One region of the Priestia sp. FSL P4-0332 genome, then DNA from elsewhere that is predicted to be linked to it. Evidence: riboswitches for the same ligand, from Rfam matches in the RefSeq annotation. Region 1 holds a riboswitch; the other holds the start of a gene.
What was found. A riboswitch is a leader RNA that binds a small molecule or an ion and turns the genes downstream of it on or off. The one in region 1 is predicted to bind FMN.
Positions count from the first base shown of each region.

Region 2: linked by a shared signal. The riboswitch ahead of ribE (riboflavin synthase) and the one ahead of MKY06_RS22250 (ECF transporter S component) in region 1 are both predicted to bind FMN.

Region 1 is NZ_JBBOUA010000001.1:4,244,648-4,252,800, forward strand. It holds gene MKY06_RS22240 (helix-turn-helix domain-containing protein) at 1-779, opposite strand, end outside; gene MKY06_RS22245 (ferredoxin) at 1,037-1,285, shown strand; gene MKY06_RS22250 (ECF transporter S component) at 1,364-1,939, opposite strand; FMN riboswitch at 2,094-2,236, opposite strand; gene serA (phosphoglycerate dehydrogenase) at 2,535-4,109, shown strand; gene MKY06_RS22260 (peptidoglycan DD-metalloendopeptidase family protein) at 4,141-4,830, opposite strand; gene MKY06_RS22265 (ATP-binding protein) at 5,000-6,772, opposite strand; gene MKY06_RS22270 (response regulator transcription factor) at 6,772-7,488, opposite strand; gene ccsB (c-type cytochrome biogenesis protein CcsB) at 7,838-8,153, opposite strand, start outside.
Region 2 is NZ_JBBOUA010000001.1:1,285,059-1,293,211, reverse strand. It holds gene ptsG (glucose-specific PTS transporter subunit IIBC) at 1-1,254, opposite strand, end outside; gene glcT (glucose PTS transporter transcription antiterminator GlcT) at 1,525-2,373, opposite strand; gene MKY06_RS06550 (hypothetical protein) at 2,505-3,377, opposite strand; gene ribH (6,7-dimethyl-8-ribityllumazine synthase) at 3,814-4,284, opposite strand; gene MKY06_RS06540 (bifunctional 3,4-dihydroxy-2-butanone-4-phosphate synthase/GTP cyclohydrolase II) at 4,376-5,569, opposite strand; gene ribE (riboflavin synthase) at 5,586-6,245, opposite strand; FMN riboswitch at 6,524-6,674, opposite strand; gene MKY06_RS06530 (YkvI family membrane protein) at 6,782-7,816, opposite strand.

The sequences.
Region 1 (8,153 bases):
GTTTTTAACGTCGAGCTTGTCAAAGGCAATTCTAAATATAGATCACGTAAAAAAGAAGAAAGTACATGAAAGCTTTCATTATTTTTACTCACTTTTTCAATGATATGGTGAATAACCCCTAAAAGTTGAATATGAACATAATGCTCATCGAGTTCATATTGATATGCTAACTGATTTTTTGTAAAGCCTACTCTTTGGTATCCAGTCAGTTGCAAAACAAAAAGAGACGCGTCCCGTTCCGTACAACCTTTCAAGCACGTTCGGAGCTCTTCGAATAGCTCGGCCGCTAACTCTTGACGCGTTTGCTTTTGAGACATAATATATGTTTTGACCCATTGAATAACCTCAGGATTTTTGGAAATGGGTAAAAACCCTTTTTGAAAATACTGTAGGTTTGATAAGGTCTGAATGAACAAAGTGATTCTTGCTAAAAATAATTGAGTACTGCTTGCGAATTTCCATCCGTCTAAAGCTGGATGAAAGGGTCGAGCCGTCAGTTCATCTTCAAGGCGTGCTTGTCCCTTATCTGTCATCACATACTTTTGATTTTCAGTTTCTTCAATATACTGCTGTTCTTTTAAATATGCAACGCAGGTTTCAAAAGACCGTTTATCTAAGTAAACAAATGACTGAAACAGAAACGAAATTCCAAAAATTTTTCCGTCTTGAATCGTTTGAGCTGACTTTTTACCTGTTAATAAATGATAAATACCATAGGCGGTTCGCTCACCTTTTAACTGTTTTATACAAAATAAAATGCTAACTTGAATATAATTCAAAGGTGTCAACTTCCTTTCTCATTCATTGTACCAAAAGTGACCAATAGCATGTGAGATAAAGGCTTTTTAGCTCTTTCCTTTATGTATCAAAACGTTTGGGTAAGTGAAGAAACCTTGATTTGATAAGCATTCTCAGTGACTTTTCTATTGAAAAGTTTTATAAATCATTTTACAATGAATAAGGAGAAATTTCACTCTTGATTCGCGAAGAGATTATATAATGAGAAATTTTCGAACACTTTACAGGAGGTCTTGTTATGCCAAAATATACAATTGTTGATAAAGATACTTGCATCGCATGCGGCGCTTGCGGAGCAGCAGCACCAGACATTTATGATTATGATGATGAAGGTATTGCATTCGTAACATTAGATGATAACCAAGGTGTAGTAGAAATTCCAGAAGATCTAGAAGATGATATGATGGATGCAATGGAAGGCTGCCCTACGGATTCAATTCGCGTAGCGGATGAAAAATTCGAAGGCGATGCTAATAAATTCGAATAAGTATTGAGCAAACCTGTAGTGTACATGCTGCAGGTTTTTTTATATATAAAAATCGCTCTCCCCGGGAGAGCGATTGAATTAAACAGCAATGCGACGCGTGATCCATTGCTTCATTTTTGAAAACAATAAGACAAAGATAACCCCTGTTGCTGCTCCTTTTATTAAGTTAAACGGCAAAATACCTGCAACGATATATTGACGTGCTTGTTCACTAGACATTTCTGGCGATTGTAAGAAGATTGTATACGCTGGTAAGAAGACATAATAATTTAAGACAGCCATGAGTACCGTCATTACCACCGTACCCGTAACCAAACCTATCGTTACGCCTTTAGCCGTTTTAAATCGGTTGAACATGTATGATACAGGAAGAACGAACAGTAAACCAGCCACAAAGTTCGCCACTTGACCAACTGGAACCCCTGTAGCACTTCCTTGAATTAAATAATTCAATAAATTTTTTATTCCTTCTACTATAACAGCAGCCATCGGTCCGAATACAAGTGCTGCTACGAGTGCAGGAATTTCGCTAAAATCAATTGTTAAAAACGGAGGTAATCCAGGAATTGGAAAGTTAATCATCATTAAAATATAAGCAATACTACTTAACATTCCTAGTACAACCAGCTTTTGAGTTTTCTTACTTTGTTGCATCTTGCCTCTCTCCTTCTTTGTGATCCACTCTTCAAAGAAGAAAGGTTCAACTTTATATCCCCACGCAAAAACCTCCCAACAAATGATTCGTTGAGAGGAGACATGGCAGGCATATTTAATAAACGTTCATCACATTAGGTTTTGAACGCTGAACCTCCACCTTCTCCCATCCAGACTGTACTGTCGGCTTTGGAGTTTCACCAAATCTGCTCGTATGTATTACATATAAGCTCGCGGGCTCAAAACAATTTGTTTTTTACCGCCGGTCGGGAATTTCACCCTGCCCCGAAGATAGACCAATATTTAATTATGAATTTATTATATGTTATCTCGAATTAAAAGTAAATAAAGAAGTTTTTTAATTCATATTAAATTGATGTCTTTTATAAACTTCATTACTGCTTTTATATGTAAAATAAGGAAATAAGTGCATAACCAACAGCGTTATGACATATTTATAGTTCCAATTTACGTTTATAATTGTGTATTTGATAACTAATCGTAAAGTTTGAAAAATACAATTGACAGAATTTTTTAAACATGGTAAATTATCAAATATTTGATGATAGTAAAATCCAAGGGAGATGTTCACGTCATGTATAATGTGTTAGTAGCTGATTCAATTAGCAATGAAGGTCTTGCTCCACTACTTGAAGCTCCTCATGTGAATCTTACGCGAAAAAAAGTTGAAGAAGTTGAGAATGATTTGCATACGTACGATGCGCTTTTAGTACGGAGTGCTACGACGGTTACAGAGGATTTGCTGACAAAAATGCCGAATTTAAAAATTGTTGCTCGCGCTGGAGTAGGAGTCGATAATATTGATATTGAAGCCTCAACCAAACGAGGGGTTGTCGTTATTAACGCGCCGAACGGAAATACCATTTCAACGGCGGAACATACATTTGCTATGATGGCTAGCTTGTTTCGTCATATCCCCCAAGGAAATGCTTCAGTTAAAGCGCGCGAATGGAACCGCTCAGCATTTGTTGGAACAGAGCTTAATCGCAAACACCTGGGCATTATCGGATTTGGACGAATTGGCTCAGAACTTGCCAAACGCGCAAAAGCCTTCAATATGAGCGTTCACGTTTACGATCCTTTTTTAACCTCTTCCCGAGCTGAAAAGCTAGGAGTAGAACTATTATCCCTGGATGAATTACTAGCAGCAGCGGATGTAATTACCGTGCACACTCCGCTTACGAAAGAAACAAAGGGATTGCTCAATCATGACACATTAGCCAAAACAAAGAAGGGTGTGTTTTTATTAAACTGCGCGCGCGGCGGAATCATTGATGAAAAAGCCTTAGTTCATTATTTAGAAATTGGCCATGTTCAAGGTGCAGCTATTGACGTATTTGAAGTTGAGCCGCCGATTGATAACCCTTTGTTACATTTTGATCAAGTTATTACAACTCCCCATTTAGGAGCTTCTACAAAAGAAGCCCAGCTTAACGTTGCTGAGGACGTGGCACATGACGTTCTGCGTTTTCTAGAAGGTAATCCTGTAAGCTCATCCATTAATTTGCCAACGCTTTCTAAAGAAGTTTTTGAAAAAATTCAGCCGTTTACGAGCCTTACTAAACAAATGGGAGCCATTTTATCTCAATGCATGCGAGAACCTGTTCAGCATATCTCTATCTCCTACGGAGGTACAGTGACGGATTTGGAAACCACTTATATTACACGGAGCTTGCTATCAGGCTTTTTAACTCATCGGATCGACTCACCTGTTAACGAAGTCAATGCTTCTATGATTGCCAAAGAACGAGGAATTACATTTGGTGAAAAAACATCGGAAGATACGCAAGGATATTCCAATATGATTGACGTTACCGTAACAGGGGAACAGCGTATATTTACCATTACGGGCACCTATATAGCAGGCTATGGACCTCGAATTATTAATATTGATTCGTTTGATATTGATTTTTATCCGGAAGGACATCTTCTTTATATCCGTCACAGTGATCAGCCCGGAGTTATTGGAAATGTAGGGAAAGTACTTGGAGATTTACGTATTAACATTGCTACCATGCAAGTGGGCCGTAAGCAAAAAGGCGGAGAAGCCATTATGATGCTTACGTTTGATAAACTTTTAGATGATTCTGTCATTTCCTCGTTAAAACAAACAAGCGAAATTGTGACCATACAGCGTATTGAATTGTGACATTAAAAAAAGAGCCTTAGCGGCTCTTTTTTTATGGACTTATCTTTAACACTTGTCCTGCATTTAACATCGTATTTTCTAAATGATTCCACTTTCTTAGCTGATCAATATCTACTTCATATTTGACTGCGAGCTCAGATAATGTATCTCCTTGATGGATAAGAATACAGTTATCAGAAGTCTGATGTAACTGCTGAAAAACCGTGGCAGCTAAATCGCTTTTTACGTATGCCGATAGTTTTTGCTTGTCCAATTTGGCAAGTGGGTTTACTGCATTGGTTTTATCCGGATTCCAACTTTCTTGATGAACTTCAAAATGCAAATGTGCACCTGAAGATCGCCCTGTATTGCCAACTCGTCCAATGTTTTGACCTGCGGCTACACGATTTCCTTCTGCAACAAAACGTTCCTCTAGATGAGCATAGACCGTTTCGTATCCATTTGTTTGTTTGATAAAAACAACCTGTCCGTATGTATTTGAATAGTAAGAGCGGCTCACCACTCCTTTTGCAACAGCATACACCTGTGTACCAACAGGTGCTGCTATATCAATTCCAAAGTGTTTGGCGTGACGAGAACCAAATATATCAGTTAAGACTCCTTCAACCGGCCACTCCCACTGCTTCTCTTCTGCTTTTACTATTTGCCCGCCCAAAAATAAAAGACCTATACACAATCCCATTACTAATACAACCAATATTCTTCTTAACACGTCAATCATGAAGAAAGAACCTCCTATGTAGATCATTGCACACAAAACATACTATATGCCAATTCCTTCTCTTTTAGACTTGTTTATAGAAAAAATAAAGAGATGTGATTTTCCACTGAATCACATCTCTTTGCTATTCTTATTATTTCAGCCGAACAAACTGTTATTTAGCATGTGCTTACTTTGGCAGTTTAATAAAGAAAGTTGTTCCTTCATTTAATTCACTTTCAACCGCAATGATCCCTTGATGTGCCTCCACAATATTTTTGGCGATTGCAAGCCCAAGACCAGTTCCTGACTTCCCTCTTGTTCTGGCTTTATCCGCTTTATAAAATCGTTCAAATACAAATGGAAGATCTTCTTTCGGAATGCCTGCTCCTGTATCTTGAACAGAAAGATGGATTTCGGATTGACTTTTATCAAGATGCAGCTTTACTTCTCCGTAGTCATCCGTATGACGAATCGCATTATCAATTAAGTTTGTCAGCACTTGTTCCATACGGTCTGAATCAATCATCGCTTCAAATTCATCTTCTATTTTTCCATTAAGAGACAGTTTAATATGTTTTTCTTTAGCTAACCCTTGAAACTTACGCAAAACACGTTCTGTAAATTCAACCATTGCTACAGATTCTAAGTGAAGCTGCACATGTCCCGCTTCCATTCGCGCCAAATCTAAAAGTTCATTTACAAGCCGGCCCATACGGAGTGATTCATCATAAATCACCTGTGCAATTTCTTTCTTTTCTTCATCCGTACTTGCAATATCGTCAATAATAGCTTCACTATAACCTTGAAGCATAGAAATAGGTGTACGCAATTCATGAGACACGTTTGCAATAAAATCTTTTCTCGATTTATCAAGTTTACGCTCTTCAGACATATCACGTAGTACAGCTACAGCACCGCGAATTTTCGTTTGATTATAGAGCGGTGACATTAAAATGACCCACGTTTTCCCTTGAATTTTCAATTCTGCACTTCGCTCCGTTTCAGTCTCTACTACCGTTTGAAACAAATGGACGACGTTTGCTGGAAGCTCAGGGACCTGCTGATTGTTGACATCCTGCTCGTAATACCAAGTCTGAAGAAAATGCTCCGCTGGAGGATTGGTAATTAAAATCGATCCGTCTCTACTAAACGTAATAACACCGTCTGCCATACTGCTTAAAATACTTGAAAGCTGCTCTTTTTCCTGATTGAGCGCATTGAGGTTAAACTTTAACTGCCTGCCCATTTGATTAAAAGCAATCGCTAACTCTCCAATTTCATCGTGAGTTAAAATAGGTACTTTTGTATCAAAGTTGCCTTTTGTTACTTCAAATGCCGCCTGCCTCATTTTTCTAAGAGGCGCTGTAATTCGAGTGGATAAGAAAAAAGCAAAGATAGTAGTTAAAATAATAGCAATACCTGCAGCCAATAAAATGAACTTAGTCGTATATTGAGCGGGTTCTTCAATTTCAGAAAGAGATTGATACAAATAAACGCCGCCTGTTGGTTTGTTATCTTTCATTAAAGGTACACCGACAACAAACATTAAAGGCTCATCACTCGTGTCTTTCTTTGTAGTCATGTACATTTTTTCCCGTATTACTTTACCTTTTTCAACCACTTGATTTAGCTGATCGTTTTGTTTAACAATGGCCGAAATAGCTTTCTTATTTTCTTTATCAGGATGTGTGGAATGCCAATAAAAATCTTTGTCTTGAACAATAACTACACTTGCTTGGTCTGCAAGTTCACGAGCAATCGATAGTCCTAGTTTTTCATCGTCCGTTTCCTGCACAATGGTAGAGATTTTAGCAGCCGTTTTAGTTAAACGGTTTTCTGCATCTACAACATGATAATTTTCAAAAAACTGAAGTAGTAAAATGGTCAAAATAAATAAAACAAGCGTGACGAGCAATAGGATAGTAAACCATAGTTTACCAACTACACTTCTCCAAAACATCAGTTATTTTCAACCTCAAATTTATACCCTACTCCCCAAACGGTTACAATCATTTTCGCCGCTTGTGACGATACACGATTTAACTTTTCACGCAAACGCTTGACGTGCGTATCTACCGTACGAAGATCTCCAAAGAAATCATAATGCCATACTTCACGCAGCAGCTGCTCTCTGTCATATACTTTATCTGGCGTTTTTGCGAGATAGCATAATAATTCATATTCTTTTGGAGTTAAGTTAACTTCTTTTCCGTCTGCTGTAACGCGATGTGCATCATTATCAATCGTTAAGTGATCAAAGACAATAAGATTTTTCACGCTCGTTTCTGGTTGAATAAACGTTGCTTGAGAAGAACGTCGAAGCAGTGCTTTTACGCGAAGAACCACTTCTCTTGGGCTAAACGGCTTAACGATATAATCATCTGTACCTACTTCAAACCCTTGGACTCTGTTTACTTCTTCCCCTTTAGCTGTAAGCATGATAATAGGAGTTGCTTTTTTCTCCCGAATTTGTTTACAAACCTCAATACCGTCTATGCCGGGCATCATTAAATCTAATACAATCAAATCATAATCTATGTGTAACGCTTTTTCGATTGCTTCATGCCCATCCGCTGCTTCTTCAATGATGTATCCTTCTTTTTCTAAGTACATTTTTAACAATCGTCTAATGCGATCTTCATCGTCTACTAGCAGTAATCTTTGTTCGTTTTGCATGTATTTTCAACCTCCTAGTCTTAGTGTACAAAAAAAAACCGGCGAGTTCTACTTATGATACCCAAACAATGTGACAATTCGTGAACACCTTTACAAAAAACAGCTTTTTTTACCCAAAAGAAGCTGAGACGCAACGAAATCCATGCAATCTACAGCTGAATAAATAAAATAAAGAAGCTAGTAGGGATCGCTTGTTGCACGGCTATAAGCACCTACATACATGAACCCTACGTTCACCATCTCAATGAAAAAATCCGAACGAATGAGATTCTCCATCAAGAATCTCATTCGTTCGGATCTTCCTTCAACTAAAATATCTTTGTTTCAGCCTCTATTCTATTTTTAAAGGTTACGCATATGAATGTAAACCTGCAATAATTAGGTTCACAGCAACTAAGTTGAACATAATGATGGCAAACCCGCCAACTGCCAGCCAAGCTGATTTTTCACCGTGCCACCCTTTAGACAGCCGAAGATGAAGAAAAGCGGCGTAAAATAAAAAGGTGATCAGCGCCCACACCTCTTTAGGGTCCCACCCCCAAAAGCGCGTCCAGGCCATCTGAGCCCAAATCATAGCGAAAATAAGTGCTCCTAGTGTAAAAATAGGAAATCCAATCGCCACTGCTCTGTAGCTTACTTCATCAAGCAAGTCGCTGTTTACCTGC
Region 2 (8,153 bases), 3.0 Mb from region 1:
TTTATCTTCACGACCCGGTGTTTTTAAGTTAAATTTACGGATTGCAAAGCGGAAACCGAAGTAGTAAATAACTGCTAGAACTAAACCTACTGGAATAACTAGCCACCATGCTGTACGGTTTTGCATAACTCCAAATAGAACGTAATCGATAACCCCACCTGAGAACGTCATACCGATTTTAACATTTAATAATTGCATAACCATAAATGATAAACCAGCAAATACTGCGTGAATTGCAAATAGTACTGGTGCTACGAATAAGAACGAGAACTCAAGCGGCTCTGTAATACCCGTTAAGAAAGATGTTAAAGCAGCTGAACCCATGATACCAGCTACATATTTTTTGTTTTCAGGACGAGCTTCGTGATAAATCGCAAGAGCTGCTGCTGGCAATCCGAACATCATGAACGGGAATTTACCAACTTGGAATGTTCCTGCTGTTAAAGGCACGCCATCTGCTAATTGAGCAAAGAAAATCTTTTGGTCACCGTGAATATGTTGACCTGCTTTATTAACGTAATCACCAAACTCAAACCAGAACGGAGAGTAGAATATGTGATGAAGTCCAAATGGAATTAATGAACGTTCAATCAATCCAAATACAAAAGCTGATAAAGTTGGGTTTGCATCAATCATGTTAGTAGAGAAAGCATTTAATCCGCTTTGAATTGGCGGCCAAATGAAAATCATAATAACACCTAAAACAATTGAAAATACCCCAGTAATGATTGGTACAAATCGTTTTCCTGCAAAGAACCCTAAATAAGATGGTAATTCAATATTGAAATAACGATTATACATGGATGAAGCTAAAATACCTACTATGATACCCCCGAATACACCTGTAGCTAACGTAGGAATTCCTAAGATGCTAGTGTAAGCTGGATTGGCACCCATTTTGTCAGGATCTAGTTGTCCTGTAGCAACTAAGATTGTGCTCATCGTTTTGTTCATAATTAAGTAGCCTACAATTGCAGCAATACCTGCTACACCGTCACCACCAGCTAAACCAACGGCAACACCAACGGCAAACAATAGCGATAAGTTGTCAAATACAATTTGACCCGCTTGCGACAAAACATTTGAAACCAATTGAACCCAGTCTGCACCAAGTGCCGGTACTGCATCCAACAATGTAGGGTTTTGAAGCGCTGTCCCTACTCCAAGTAAAATCCCTGCTGCCGGTAAAATCGCAACCGGCAACATAAGCGCTTTTCCGACTTTTTGTAATACTCCAAAAAGTTTTTTAAACATGGCGCTTACCTCCTTTTATATATTTAGTGTGCAACAAGCTATTTATTTGATACGTGAATCATTAACGCGCTTTCATAAAACGCTTTCTTTAACTAGAAAACTCATTACATCTCCTGGTGTCCTGAAGCCTAAGCTTTAAATGATTGCGCTTTCTTATAACAAAAAAGGCATGAGGAAAAAGAAACGATAAATGGATACACTCATCCAATTACACATCGCTTCATTTCTCACTCATGCCTGATCGTATCAGTAACACGTATTGAAATGATTTTATAAATCCGTTTTTGTTATAAGTCGCTGCAGATGCATCGTTAAGTAAACTGCTTCTGCTTCATATACAGGTAAATGTAAGGCTTGCTGCATTACTTTTATCACTTTCCAAGACACATTGTAACACAGGGGATATTCTTCTTTCAATAGCAAAGCAATTTTTTTTGGCTCTTCTATTTTTTCTCCTGTTTTTACTCGATCAATAGCAAAATGCAAATGACGAATCAATCTCATATAGTGCACAGATTCTTTGTCTACCTGCAGATGAAGCGATTCTTCAATCACATTAATAATCGTTTGAATAAGCTGCGAGTCTTGATTCACTTCCAGCAGGTTTTTTTCAGTCAGCGCACTGTGGATATGAAGCGCAATAAAACCAATCTCTCCTACTGGAAGCTGCACGCCTATTTTGCGACTAATAATTTCTACCACTTCAGATGCGATCGTATATTCCTCTGGATATAAAGCTTTTGTTTCAAGTAAAAATGGATTTTTAAGCCCCATTCCCTGCTGAAAACGTTTTATCGCAAACGCGATATGATCCGTCAATGAAATGTGTATATGCTCATTCAAAGGAATGTTAACACGCTTTTGAATGTGCGTTACAATATCATTCATCATTTCAATCACGTCTTCATCTACCTGAGCTAAAAGCTGCTTGTACTGTTCTTGCTCTTCTTCACTCTTTAACAAAAACATTTTCTCCACGGCTTTTGCATCGATTTCATCGCCTTTTTTCTTATTGAACCCTATTCCTTTCCCAATTAGCACAACTTCATCATAGGTAAGGTGTTTAGCAATTAATACATTATTATTAAGTACCTTTTCTACAAAAAAGGACTCTTTCACGAATCCTTCACTCCCCTGTTTCGGCTTTCTATTATTTGCTTTCCTATCTTACAAATAATACGCATAACCGTCAATTCATTTTTCTTTGTTTCAAATATTATTGAACTAAACTATTTGAGTTACGTATTATCTTAGTAGTTCTTCGCTGGAAACGCAACGTCTTTTTTGCTCGTCCCATAACAATTTTTCATAATAAAGTTTTGAAGCATAACGCTCAGAATGAATGCACCCGCTTGTAAAAGCGTAAAAAGAACAAGTGAAGTGGTAATAGATACCAGCAAAATCCCATAGTGAATCAGCAAAATATCTACTATACGCAGCCCCGCTATAATCATTCCAGCTCCAACAAAAAATTCTTTGGCTACACTCCAAACGAGGAGAATCGTAACAATACAAACGTAAATCATCGTGGCATTTACGGAATCATGAGTAGCCGACGCAAACCATCCCGTATAAAACCAATTATTATGAAAATATGCTAACAGCATAAACATAATAGTAGAAGTAATGGCGAGCATCCCGAGAAAAAATGTAGCGTAATGCACAAATGTCATATACCGTTCTGTTAGCCATACATACCAAATCTTTGAAATGCTAAAGCCTATGGTCATTAAAACGCCTGTATAAATTGTTTTCCACCAGTGATGTGTATAAATATCCCAGTGTAAAAATAATTCTTCAATCCCCATAAATATAGCTGAAATGAATAAAATATAGCGGAATTTTAATTGATAAGCAGCTACCACCATAGCCATGATTGGAAAAGCAAACGCTTGAGAAGTTAAGGAACCAAACAAATTATCAAAATATTCATTGGTCATAAAATCAGGATCGTAATCGTAACTTTCAAACAACACGAATACAACATACTCTAGTACATAAGCCATTCCAATGATAAAAAAAAGCAAAACGACTAGCTTTTTATCTTTTTTACGTATGAATACTGTAAGCAAAACGGCTGTGCTGATAATAATCAATGCAAAAAAAGCAGTATAATGAGGCATAGACGTCTCCCTTTTACGACCTAATTATTACTTAGAGTAAGACGTTTTAGCCAAATTATACATAGCTAGCTTCTATTCAAAAGAGCTTGAGACATAACTACATCAATCCAATCTAAAGGCGAACAAACGGGATACATGAGATAGTTTGGATCGCTTTCTACACTGCAGTTGATTTCCGTGCAAGACTTCGCTTTCCACGGGCGGCCGCTGAGCCTCCTCGTCGCTTCCGCTTCTGCGGGGTCACACTTCTTCCGCTTTTCCCGCAGAAGTCTTTGCCTTACCCTTTAGTTAGAAGCCACTACATACCCGAAACCTACGTTCACCATGCCAATGAAAAAAATCCGAACGATTCATCGTTCGGATCTTCTTTCAACTAACATACTTTTGTTTCAGCCTCTTTTAACTCTTCAGCTTATAAAAACTGGAATGGTATCTATTATCCTTCAATCATTTTTGAAAGGTTAGCCATTTCGATAGCTGATGCTGCAGCTTCCCATCCTTTATTTCCTGCTTTTGTTCCTGCACGTTCAATTGCTTGCTCAATTGTTTCAGTTGTTAATACACCAAAGATAATTGGCACGCCTGTTTGTAAGCTTTGAGATGCAACGCCTTTTGCTACTTCATTACATACAAAATCAAAGTGTGGAGTAGCTCCTCGAATAACGGTTCCTAGCGTAATCACTGCATCATATTTTTTAGATTCAGCTAATTTTTTGGCGATTAATGGGATTTCATAAGCGCCCGGTACCCAAGCCACGTCTACGTCTTCATCAGCTACGCCGTGACGTTTGAGCGCATCTTCTGCTCCACTAAGTAAACGGCCTGTAATAAATTCATTAAAACGCCCTACCACGATTCCGATTTTTAATCCTGTGCCTACTAAATTTCCTTCATATAAATGATTCATCTTTTGTTCCTCCTGCTAGTATTAATATATAGTTATTTACATTTCTTTTCATGAATTAGCTTCATTTGTTATAACGAAAAAAAGTGTAAAATTATAAATGTAATAAATGACCTAATTTTTTAGCTTTTGTATCTAAGTATTTTTTATTGGCATCCACTGCCGGCATTTGAAGAGGCACTCGCTCGATCACTTCAAGGTCGTAGCCTTTTAGCCCAGTAATTTTACGAGGGTTATTCGTTAAAAGCTTCATTTGTTTGACTCCAAGGTCTTTTAAGATTTGAGCACCGATTCCATACTCTCGCAGATCCGCCGCAAACCCGAGTTTTTCATTCGCTTCTACGGTATCGTATCCTTCTTCCTGCAGCTTATATGCTCTTAGCTTATTTAGTAAGCCAATACCTCTGCCCTCTTGACGCATATACAGCAGAATGCCGCGTCCTTCTTCTTCAATTTGCGTAAGAGCTGCGTGAAGCTGAGGACCGCAGTCGCAGCGTTCAGAACCAAACACATCTCCAGTCAAACACTCAGAGTGAACGCGAACGAGAACGGGGCTATTATGATCAATATCACCTTTGATAAGAGCCACATGTTCTTTATTATCAAGTTTATTTGTATATCCTACAGCTTTAAACTCACCAAATGCCGTAGGTAAGCTCACTTCTACTTCACGGCTAATAAGCTGGTCATGTTTGCGGCGGTAGGCAATCAAATCTTTTATTGTAATCATTTTTAAATCAAATTGCTCTGCAATTTTTGTTAAATCCGGTACACGTGCCATTGTTCCATCTTCATTCATAATTTCACAAATAACACCCGCAGGCTTTCCTCCTGCTAATACTGCTAAATCAACAGCAGCCTCTGTATGACCTGCACGCTGCAGAACGCCCCCGTCTTTTGCAATCAATGGGAAAATATGTCCTGGGCGTTGAAAATCACTTGCTACCGTCGCTTCATTTACAAGAGCCATAACCGTAGCAGAGCGTTCGTATGCACTGATACCTGTTGTACTTGAAATATGATCAATACTTACTGTAAATGCTGTTCCATGTACATCCGTATTGTTCGCTACCATCGGGTGAAGATTCAATTTATGCGCAATTTCTTCATTAACAGGTGTACAAATTAATCCTCTTCCATGAGTAGCCATAAAGTTAATAACCTCAGGCGTCGTTTTTTCGGCTAATGCAATAAAATCTCCTTCGTTTTCTCGATCTTCATCATCGCATACAATAACCACTTTTCCCTTTTTTAACTCTTCAATGGCTTCTTCTACTTTATGAAACATCTCTTTCACCTCACTGTTAATTTGTAAAACCATGCTGCTGCAATAAATCCTTCATGTTACCTGAACGATTCGAGGCGCCAGGGGTTGACTTATTTGTCATCATCTGATGCATATATTTAGCTAACATATCGCATTCAATATTCACCTTGTCTCCTCGCTGTTTGTCTCCAACGACTGTGTGAAGCACCGTATGAGGAATAAGAGAAATAGTAAATGATTGGTTGCTGACATCAAAAATAGTAAGACTTGTTCCGTCTACGGAAACAGACCCTTTTAACATCATAAATTCACGAAGTTCGGGATCGACTTGAATTTCATAATAAAAGGCATTTCCTTTACGTGTTTTGCTTACAATGGTTCCAATTCCATCAACGTGTCCGCTAACGAAATGCCCTCCAAACCGGCCATTTGCAGCCATCGCCCGCTCTAAGTTAACACGTGATCCAACGGTTAGAAGCTGAAGGGTACTTGCTTTAATCGTCTCCGGCATGACATCGACCGTAAATTCATTTTGAGAGTAAGCCGTTACGGTTAAACAAACGCCGTTAACTGAAATACTGTCCCCTAAGTTCACATCTTCTAACACGGTCTTCGCATCAATCGTAAGAACAATTGCTTCTGTGGCCTTTTGAATACGTTTTATTTTTCCAATCTCTTCAATGATACCTGTGAACATTTTCTTCACCTGCTTTGGCGCTATTCCAACTTCTTATACCGTTTTGAAATAGCAGCTGCTTTTTTTTCATATTTATCTTTCCCCCAACCACTGAAAATAAAAAAGCCCCTTGAACAAATGTCCAAGGGGTCGGCTGAGCTGAATCAGTTTTATCTATGCAAAATTCCGCTAATTGTATACGAAATAAACAGTTATATTTTGTGTACAAAAACAAGGGTAGCTTTAAAAAAGGCAAACGTGTCCCTTATTAATTCAACACAAAAAAACAACTGTGCTTCCTGATCCTTCTCCCATCCAGACTTTTACTGTCGGCTCTAGATTTTAACTAGATCCACCGCTAACATACATCGTATGAAAACGGGTCACGGGCTTAAAAGCATACGCTTTATCACCGCCGGTTGGGACTTACACCCGACCCCGAAGGATAATATATTCGACTGCTATAGTCTTATTTGTTTTACATTATAGCAAAGTAAAATCGACTTGTCACATCATTTAACTTCGTTTTTTCACATCTATTCTTTAAAATCCAGCTTTTAGCTTATTTTTTCTTTTTTAATACATAGCATCCATACAAAAGCTAGTCCAATATAGCCAAATATCGGATACAAAAACTCAAGAAGCTGGGCATATCCGAATTGCCCAATAATAAAGCAGGCCAAGATAATAAACGCAAAAGCTTGTTTGTCATTCAGGGGAAGAAATGACTGAAGCTGCTTAGCGATTCCAAATACATTTCCAATCAATGTAGTAAAAATCTCGCCTAACACAACTACCGTAAATAAAACATTCACCCACGCTGAGATATTTTTAACAACGGCACTCATCGGAATATCAAGTTGAAATGAATAAGGCAAATTGGAAAGGGCAAGATGAGTAGAAACAAGCATAAACGTAAGTACACACCCTCCTATTACGGCCCCTTTTTTAATCACGCTCCTATCCTTCACGGAGCTTCCTAATGGAACCAAAACGGCCTGAGCCAAAGCTAGATTTAGGGAAATATATAAAAAGGGACTAACCGCCCACTTCCACTGCGTGACGAGCGTTAAATCCGGCTTCGTTTGAATCAGTGAGAAATAGCTGATATTTGGCACAAAGATGATAAAAGCAAATGAAAGCATCATCGGCACAACAAGAGAATTAACCATTAAAATACCGTTAATTCCTTTTGCGATAAATATATAAGTTAAAACAATTGTAAAAATCATCCCAACAGGAGGCCACAGTCCAAACTGTTCTTTTCCTATTGCCCCCGTACTCGCTAGCATGACTGAAGTTACTCCAAATAAAATGACAATCATTACACCGTTTACCGCTTTTCCAAGCACATCACCAAATAAATATGTATTAAGCTGCTGATAAGAAGAAGCCCCAATTGCGTGCGAAAGCAGCATCATTTTTGAACCTAGCCAAATAAAAAACAAGCCGCTGACCAAAATTCCGACCATTCCAAGTTCCCCGTACTGTGTAAAAAATTGAACGATTTCCTTGCCTGTTGCAAAACCGGCTCCTACAACGGTGCCTACATACGTAGCAGCAACCTGCAGCGTGAGTTTCCACCTTTTCATGCCCATCACCCTTCTACCCTTCATAGTTCACTATATGTAGAAACGATTAAAAAAAGACGAGCCTTTTTACGTGTAAATCTACGCATATCCCAGCGCTTGTGCCTTTTCGTTTATTTTTTATTTTTCATTTTCTTTTTGTATTTCTCACAAAAAACTCCTTAACCCCTAACATAACAGTCATTTTTAAACAAAATATACGGATATTTTCCCTTTAGCTTTTAAATTTCCCTCAATATTTGCTGGAAATTCACAATTTACTGTTGTATAATTTCTAAAAATCAGATAAATTATTAAATAAGTATTCTTTCTATTTAAAAAAATATGTTTCAATTATATA